DNA from 2 places in the Pseudomonas paeninsulae genome. Region 2 is predicted to be linked to the other one. Evidence: predicted binding sites of a transcription regulator. Region 2 holds the regulator's gene; the other holds the start of a gene.

Region 1 (4,566 bases), 1.2 Mb from region 2:
ACTTGCGATCTTCCTCGGCGTTGGCCTCGGCGTCACGCACCATCTGCTCGATTTCTTCCTCGGACAGACCGGAGTTGGCCTTGATCACAATGGACTGCGTCTTACCGGTGGCCTTGTCTTTCGCGCCGACATGCAGAATGCCGTTGGCGTCGATGTCGAAGGTCACTTCGATCTGCGGCACACCACGTGGTGCTGGTGGAATCTCGGCCAGATCGAACTTGCCCAGGGACTTGTTCTGCGAAGCTTGCTTACGCTCGCCCTGCAGCACGTGAATAGTCACCGCGCCCTGGTTGTCGTCGGCAGTGGAGAACACCTGGGATTTCTTGGTCGGAATAGTAGTGTTCTTCTCGATCAACGCAGTCATCACGCCACCCATGGTTTCGATACCCAGGGTCAGCGGCGATACGTCGAGCAGCAGCACGTCTTTCACGTCGCCGGCCAGCACAGCGCCCTGGATAGCAGCACCCATGGCTACGGCTTCGTCCGGATTGACGTCCTTGCGCGCTTCCTTGCCGAAGAAATCGGTTACCAGCTTCTGCACCAGCGGCATACGGGTCTGACCACCGACCAGAATCACGTCGTTGATCTTGGCCACGTCGATACCGGCGTCTTTCAAGGCGATACGGCACGGCTCGATGGTGCGCTGCACCAGGTCTTCAACCAGCGACTCCAGCTTGGCGCGCGAAATCTTCACGTTCAAGTGCTTGGGGCCGGTGGCATCTGCAGTGATATACGGCAGATTGACGTCAGTCTGCTGGCTGGACGACAGCTCGATCTTGGCTTTCTCAGAGGCTTCTTTCAGGCGCTGCATGGCCAACGGGTCACCCTTGAGGTTCATCCCGCTTTCTTTCTTGAATTCGTCGACCAGGTAATCGATCAGACGGATGTCGAAGTCTTCACCGCCGAGGAAGGTGTCGCCGTTGGTGGCCAACACTTCGAACTGGTGCTCGCCATCGACTTCAGCGATCTCGATCACGGAAACGTCGAAAGTACCGCCGCCCAGGTCATAAACGATCACGGTGTGATCGCCCTTGGCCTTGTCCATGCCGTAGGCCAGTGCAGCCGCGGTCGGCTCGTTGATGATGCGCTTGACGTCCAGACCGGCGATGCGACCGGCGTCCTTGGTGGCCTGACGCTGGCTGTCGTTGAAGTAGGCCGGTACGGTGATCACCGCCTCGGTAACTGGCTCGCCGAGGTAGTCTTCGGCGGTCTTCTTCATCTTCTTGAGGATTTCCGCGGATATCTGTGGCGGCGCCATCTTCTGGCCGTTCACTTCAACCCAGGCGTCACCGTTGTCAGCCTTGACGATCTTGTACGGCACCATCTGGATGTCTTTCTGCACGACGTCTTCTTCGAAACGACGACCGATCAGGCGCTTCACCGCGTACAGGGTGTTGTGCGGATTGGTCACAGCCTGGCGCTTGGCCGACTGACCGACGAGAATTTCACCGTCGTTGGCATACGCAACGATCGACGGCGTGGTGCGAGTGCCTTCGGCGTTCTCGATGACCTTGACGTTGCCGTTTTCCAGAATGGAGACGCACGAGTTGGTGGTCCCCAGGTCGATACCGATAATTCTGCCCATCATCATTCTCCTGAAACTTTGATAATTCCGCCGCTGCGCCGTGTCAGCCGCGGTAGCACTAAAACGCTTGACTCATAAATGGGGGCTGATCGCCGAATTTCAAGCCTGCTCATCGATGGACGGCGGTGCTTCGGCCGGCGCCTTGCTGACCACCACCATCGCCGGACGCAACAGTCGACCGTTGAGCAGATAGCCCTTCTGAAACACCTTGAGCACGCTGTTCGGCTCTACATGGGTGCTGTCCTGCATGGCCATGGCCTGGTGGTGCTCCGGATTGAACGGCGCACCGTGCGGGTCGATGGCTTCCAACTGATAGCGCTTGAGGGTGTCGTGGAACAGCTTCAGCGTCAGCTCCATGCCCTCGCGCACCGCCTTGATCGCCTCGTCATCCGGGCTCGACAACTCGAGACCGCGCTCCAGACTGTCGACGACCGGCAGCAGGTCATTGGCGAATTTTTCCAAGGCGAACTTGTGCGCCTTCTCTACATCCTGCTCGGCGCGACGACGTACGTTCTGCAGGTCCGCCGACATGCGTAGGGTCTGATCCTGAGCGGCAGCCAGCTCTTCCTCCAGCACCTGGATGCGCGCGTCCAACTGATCGCTCGAGTCCATTTCGGCACCAGGTGCAGCTTCTGGCAGCTGGGTATCGCGGGTCTGTTCGTCAGCCATGCGTTTCTCCTCTAAAAATTCGACGCAAGCCTAAACTTGCGCGTCTGCCGCCTATATGGGGACAAATTCTGCAGCTTCAAGTGCTGCACAAGGATTGCCAGCCAAGAAACAAACACTGTATAAATATACACACCTAAGCCTTGGGAGGCCTCGCCATGCTGGTGCACCTGTCCGTACACAACTACGCCATCGTTGAACATCTCGACCTGGAGCTGGATAGCGGCATGAGCGTAATCAGCGGCGAAACCGGCGCTGGCAAATCGATCATGCTCGACGCCCTCGGCCTGTGCCTGGGGGATCGCGCCGACAGCGGCGTGGTGCGTCCCGGCGCCGACAAGGCGGACATCCTGGCCAGTTTCGACCTTGGCGACATCCCCGAAGCCCGCACCTGGCTGGCCGAACGCGACCTGGATAGCGACGGCCCGTGCATCCTGCGTCGCGTGATCACCGCCGAAGGCCGCTCGCGCGGCTACATTAATGGCTCGCCCTGCCCCCAGGGCGACCTCAAGGCCATCGGCGAGCTACTGATCGACATCCACAGCCAGCACGAACACCAATCCCTGCTCAAGGCCGAAACCCACCGCCGCCTGCTCGACGAATACGCCGGCAGCCAGGAACTGGCGCGCCAGGTGCAACTGGCGGCGCAGCGCTGGAAACAGACCAAGAATGAGCTGCAGCGCCTGTCCAGCCTCGGCGACGAGCAGCGTTCACGCCATCAGCTGCTCAGCTACCAACTGGAAGAACTGGATAGCCTGGCTCTGGGTGAAAATGAACTGGTACAGCTGGAACAGGAACACAAGAACCTGACCAATGCCGAAAGCCTGCTCAGCGCCTGCCGCCTGGTGATCGAACAGTGCAGTGAGAATGATGCCAGCAACGTGCTCTCGGCACTGTCCGGTAGCCTCAACCGCCTGGGCGCCTTCCAGGGCCAGCCGAGCGCCTTGAGCGAAGCGACCAACCTGCTGGCCAGTGCACAGATCCAGGTGGAGGAAGCGGTCGGCGAGCTCAATCGTTTCCTCGACCATTTCGACGCCGACCCCGAGCGCCTGCAGCAGATGGAAGAACGACTGGATGCAATCTATACCCTGGCGCGCAAGCACCGGATTCAGCCCGGCGAGCTGATTGCCATGCAGCAGCAACTATTCGATGAGCTGGAAAGCCTTAACGCCGACGACCAGGCCGCCGAACGCCTGAACGATGAACTGGCCGCCTTCGAGCGCCACTACCAGGAAAAGGCCGGCGAGCTCAGCGCCCTGCGCCACCGAGCGGCCAGCGAACTGGCCACAGCGGTAGAACTGGAAATGCAGAATCTGGGCATGCCGGGAGGGCGTTTCAGCATCACGCTGAGCGCTAATAACAGCGGCGAACCACAGCCCAACGGCCTCGAACAGCTGGAGTTCCTGGTCAGTGCCAACCCCGGCCAACCGCTCAAGACCCTGGCCAAAGTCGCGTCTGGCGGCGAGTTGTCACGCATCAGCCTGGCGATCCAGGTGATCACCGCGCAAACCTCTCGGGTGCCAACCCTGGTGTTCGACGAAGTCGACGTCGGCATTGGCGGCCCTACCGCCGAAGTGGTCGGGCAACTGTTGCGCCGTCTCGGCGAGCGCGGCCAAGTGCTGGCCGTCACTCACCTGCCACAAGTGGCCGCCCAGGGCCATCAGCACCTGTTCGTACACAAGGTGCGCGGCAGCGATGCAACCCACACGGCCGTGAGCAAGCTGGATAAAAATCAGCGCGTCGAAGAAATCGCCCGCATGCTGGGCGGCGTCGACCTGACCGAGGAATCCTTGGCCCATGCCCGGCAGATGGTCGGCAGCGCCGAGGCTTAACGGGTTTCTGAAACAACAAAGGCGACCCGAGGGTCGCCTTTGTGCATGACGCGCTTGTGCGCTTACTTCTTTTTGCGCACGTAGAGCACCAGGTTGTGATCGACCATCTCGAAGCCGTGCTCTTGCACGATCTCCCTCTGGCGCTTCTCGATTTCAGCATCGAAGAACTCGATCACCTCACCCGAATCGACACAGACCATGTGGTCGTGATGACCACCATCGGCCAACTCGAACACGGCATGACCACCATCGAAGTTATGGCGCACCACCAATCCTGCAGCCTCGAACTGGGTCAGAACGCGGTACACGGTGGCCAGGCCGACGTCTTCGCCCGCCTCCATCAGGGCCTTGTAAACATCCTCTGCACTCATGTGACGCTGCTCGGCGGAATCGAGCATCTGCAGAATCTTGACCCGCGGCAGGGTCACTTTCAGGCCAGCTTTGCGTAGTTCGCTATTTTCAACCATGGTCTGCTTTCTCGCG
Region 2 (4,566 bases):
CTGCGACAAGTGCGGCACCGCCATGGATGCCTATCTGCTCGACGAGACGCGCAAGCTGCATATCTGTGGCAACAACCCGGATTGCACGGGCTACGAGATCGAACAGGGTCAATACCGGATCAAGGGTTACGAAGGCCCAAGCCTGGAGTGCGACAAGTGCGGCAGCCAGATGCAGCTGAAAACCGGGCGTTTCGGCAAGTTCTTCGGTTGCACCAACACTGAGTGCAAGAACACCCGCAAGCTGCTGAAAAGCGGTGAAGCCGCTCCGCCGAAGATGGACCCGGTGAAGATGCCGGAGCTCAAGTGCGAGAAGGTCAATGACACCTATATCTTGCGCGACGGCGCGGCGGGTTTGTTCCTGGCGGCCAGTCAGTTCCCGAAAAATCGCGAGACCCGTGCGCCGTTGGTGCTGGAACTGATCCCGCATAAGGACGAAATCGACCCCAAGTATCACTTCCTCTGTGATGCGCCGAAGAAAGACCCTGAAGGTCGCGCGGCGGTTATTCGCTTCAGTCGCAAGACCAAAGAGCAGTACGTGCAGACCGAGGTCGATGGCAAGCCTACCGGCTGGCGTGCCTTCTATGATGGCGGCAAGTGGAAGGTCGAAGAGAAGGGATGATCGGGACAAGGTGCGCGTCTGCAGGCAGCAGGCGCGCGTATAGTGGCCTGATCGGTCTGTAGTGGAGGGCGCCTTGATGGCCCATGAACTGTACACCCGTACCAACCAGAAGCTCTTCTATGCCGGCCTGTCGCTGGAGTCCTGGCGCGTTGCGCAGGAGGGGCGAGCAGTCAACTCTTTGGCCCTGATACAAGCTGAGCGTGAGGCTGCCCTATTCCATCTCTATGGGGCGCTGCTGGGGCTGTGTCACGAGATTGCCGGTTACTACCGCCTGCCTGAAAGTAATGCAGCACGGGCCGAGCAGTTGCTGGACAAGGCACTGCTGGATGCTGCTCCCAGCCCTGAGTTGGCCGAGCTTATCGAGTTGGCGCAGCAGCCGGAAACCTGGCTGGCTCAGCTGCTGAAGGCTTATGGCGAACTGTTTCAGCCGCCGCAGGCGGCGAAAAAGGTCAAGGTCGACCCGCGTACTCCCTTGATCGTAGCGGTTAGCCTGGATCAGGAGGCGCCGCCACTGGCGCGTGAAACGCTGGAGGTTTGGCGACAGGAGTTGAAGGGGTTGGCCAAGCGCTTTCGCGAGTCGTTGAGTGAGTGGTGAGTCGAGTTTGGATAAGCGGTCTAGGGTGAGCCTTGGACGACTGTTACAATGCCGGCCTTTCGTGGAGAACCAGCCCTATGCCTACATCCTACCTTGAGATCGTCGAGTTGCCCGATGGGCGCATTGCACTGCGTCGTGCAGAAGACGAAGAAACCTTGGTGGTGCTGGACTTTTCCGCTGATGCCAAGGAATTTCTGCAGGGTCAGCACATCGAGGTAGCCAAGGCTATGCTCAGTGTCGGCGTGCAAATGGCGGGAAAATTGGCTGAAGGTGATCTTGACCATGCACAAGGCCCGCGTGTGCTGCACTGATTGCGGGTGGGTTGTCTCGACGCTAATATTGCTATCAGCAGCTGGTTCTAGGTGTTGTGGCTGGTATATGTGCCTGGTTGATGGTGTCGTCTCATGCACAGTCCTTGTGCCATTGCCCGCGATTTTTACCCCAGACTGATGTTGAGGCTTTGCGCTTTGCCCTGTCGTGCGGCCTGCTCCAGTTGCTCCCGAGCATGCTGTTCAAGAGGGTGAAACCAGCTGACGACTGTATGGCTACGGCCCAGCTTCAGTGCCTCCTGAGCCAGTTGCAAGGCACTTTGTTTGCCGCGAGGATGGAGTAACAGAATGCGTTCGCGGTTGAGCCCGGCTTCGCGCAGCCAGGTTTGCGTCAGGCTGCTGGGCGGGGCAATCAGGCTCAGCCAGCGCGCATCTTTGTTCTGGCTCAGCTCGCGGAGAATTGGCGCGAGCAGGTTCAGACAGTGACCTGCAGTACCACGTAGCGACATTTCACTGAAGGCTTCGGGGTTCTCCTGCCAGGGTGACTCCACAATCTGATTCAGCCGTGGCGTCACTGCTGAAGCCATTAGCCCCTCGAATAGTGGTAACTGTGTACGCTTTAGTGATTGCGGGGACTGCATAGAACCTCCTCTGGCAGGCGGTGGGAAACTACCTGCGTTTTGCCCTCTTGGTGTCAAAGCTCGGGGCGTTTAAAACGGCCTCACAGCCATTGCGTGACTCGCCTGAACGAAACCTGAGTGGGCGAGTGAAGCGAGGCAGGTGCACGTTTAGCGAGGGAAGCAGCTCTTTTGACCTGCTGTAGTTGCCCTGCCTCCGGCTACTGACTTGGCTCCACTGCGTGCGTCCTTCTTGCCCCGTGCGGGTGATCACGGCCGGTTACGGGTTGCAGGAGTCTGCTAACGACGGATAACACCGACACTTAAACCTTCGATAATTAGCTCCTGCTCTTCCAGGTTCACTTCAATGGGGGCGAACTCGGGATTTTCGGCAATCAACCAGACCTTGTTGCCTTCGCGCTTGAAGCGCTTGACCGTCACTTCGTCATCGATGCGGGCTACCACTATTTGCCCGTTGTGAGCTTCACGGGTGGTGTGCACGGCCAGCAGGTCCCCGTCGAGAATACCAATGTCCTTCATGCTCATGCCGCGCACGCGTAGCAGGTAGTCGGCCTTGGGGTGGAAAAACTCGGGGTTGATCCGGCATGAGTCTTCAATATTCTGCTGCGCTAGAATGGGTGCGCCGGCGGCGACGCGGCCGATCACGGGTAAGCCCTCTTCCGTGTTGTTCGGTTCGTAGCCAGGGATGCGAATGCCACGTGAGGCGCCGGGGGTCATTTCGATTGCCCCTTTGCGGGCCAGGGCCTTGAGGTGTTCTTCTGCGGCATTGGGTGACTTGAAACCAAGTGCCTGAGCGATTTCCGCCCGGGTTGGCGGATAGCCGTTGTCGTCAAGGCAGTGCTTGATGAAGGCGAGAATTTCAGCTTGGCGTGGCGTCAGTTTCAGCATGTTGGACTCTGTTTTTTTATACAGTGACTGGGATTATATACAGTGATCGGGGGTTGGCAATCCTCCATTTTTCTTCTTGGCTTAAATGCGCTGCTTGTTGTTTGATCCGCTCTGCGGGTTACTTGCTGAACTGACGAGCACATCAGCTGTTGTTTGCTGCTGATCCATGACTGTCCGGCCATATAATGGCTTGCGTGACTTGACAAGATGGTGGGTCGAAACGTATGTTTCAAACAAGTGTTTGTCAGGTAGGTAGTCATGGCTCAGTCGGAAACCGTTGAACGCATTCTCGATGCAGCGGAGCAGTTGTTCGCAGAAAAAGGTTTCGCGGAAACTTCATTACGGCTGATCACCAGCAAGGCTGGAGTCAACCTGGCAGCGGTGAACTATCATTTTGGTTCCAAAAAAGCGCTGATCCAGGCCGTGTTCTCGCGCTTTCTCGGTCCTTTCTGCAGCAGCCTCGAGCGCGAGCTGGACCGTCGCCAGGCCAAGCAGGAAGTGAAGGTCAGTCTTGAGGAATTACTCGAGTTGTTGGTGGATCAGGCGCTGGCCGTGAAACCGCGTAGTGGCAACGACTTGTCGATATTCATGCGTCTGTTGGGTTTGGCCTTCAGCCAGAGCCAGGGTCACCTGCGCAAATACCTGGAAGAGGTGTATGGCAAAGTCTTCCGCCATTACATGCTCCTGGTGCATGAAGCCGCACCGCGTCTCCCTCCGCTTGAGTTGTTCTGGCGCGTGCATTTCATGCTCGGCGCTGCGGCATTCAGCATGTCCGGGATCAAGGCATTGCGCGCCATGGCCGAGACCGACTTCGGGGTGAGCACCTCGATCGAGCAGGTCATGCGCATGATGGTGCCATTCCTGGCGGCTGGCATGCGTTCGGAAAGCGGTGTGAGCGATGAGGTTCTGGCCGCTGCTCAACTCAAACCGCGCGTCAAGAGCGCTGGCCTACCCGCCAAGGTTTGATGTCGCGCTTGTGGGCTTGGCCAGCCCGATCCGCTAAGCTAGTCGCCCATGCGCGACCTCGACTTTCTACATCTCTCTCTCGCTGATCAGTGCCTGTACGGTTTTGCCGACGGGCAGTTGATATTGCGCCTGCCTGTGTCTACCGCCCTCAATGGTCCGGGCGAGCTGAATGGCTCCGGCTGCACGCCGCGTGGATTGCATCGAGTGCGGGCGAAGATCGGCGAAGGCTTGCCGCTGAGGGCGGTATTGCGGGGCCGGCGCTGGACGGGCGAGGTCTGGTCGCCGGCTCTGGCTGCGCAATTTCCCGGGCGCGACTGGATTCTCACGCGAATCATCTGGCTCAGTGGTTGTGAGGTGGGGCGCAATCGACTAGGGGAGGTCGATACCTTCCGCCGCTATATCTATTTGCACGGTACGCCGGACACTGAGCCCATGGGCGTGCCGCGCTCCCACGGCTGCGTGCGGCTACGCAATGCCGATCTGCTGTCGCTGTTCCCGCTCGTCCCTGTGCAATGTGCCGTGCAGATCGACGAGGCGGCCTGTCCGCTCTGGGCGGCGGCGTCACTTTAGTTAAGGATTATTTGTGAGTTC

Evidence for each region. The regulator LexA, encoded in region 2, represses DNA repair genes until DNA is damaged. The targets are predictions, from matches to a motif close to CTGTNTNNNNANACAG.
Region 1: the regulator LexA is predicted to act here: its motif matches at 2,370-2,385, upstream of recN (DNA repair protein RecN).

Annotation. Positions count from the first base shown of each region.
Region 1 is NZ_CP141799.1:926,718-931,283, reverse strand. Features, by position in the region: gene dnaK (molecular chaperone DnaK) at 1-1,585, opposite strand, end outside; gene grpE (nucleotide exchange factor GrpE) at 1,685-2,254, opposite strand; gene recN (DNA repair protein RecN) at 2,410-4,083, shown strand; gene fur (ferric iron uptake transcriptional regulator) at 4,146-4,550, opposite strand.
Region 2 is NZ_CP141799.1:2,104,918-2,109,483, forward strand. Features, by position in the region: gene topA (type I DNA topoisomerase) at 1-619, shown strand, start outside; gene VCJ09_RS09760 (DUF6586 family protein) at 696-1,214, shown strand; gene VCJ09_RS09765 (hypothetical protein) at 1,292-1,525, shown strand; gene sulA (SOS-induced cell division inhibitor SulA) at 1,651-2,124, opposite strand; gene lexA (transcriptional repressor LexA) at 2,401-3,009, opposite strand; gene VCJ09_RS09780 (TetR/AcrR family transcriptional regulator) at 3,268-3,975, shown strand; gene VCJ09_RS09785 (L,D-transpeptidase) at 4,024-4,545, shown strand.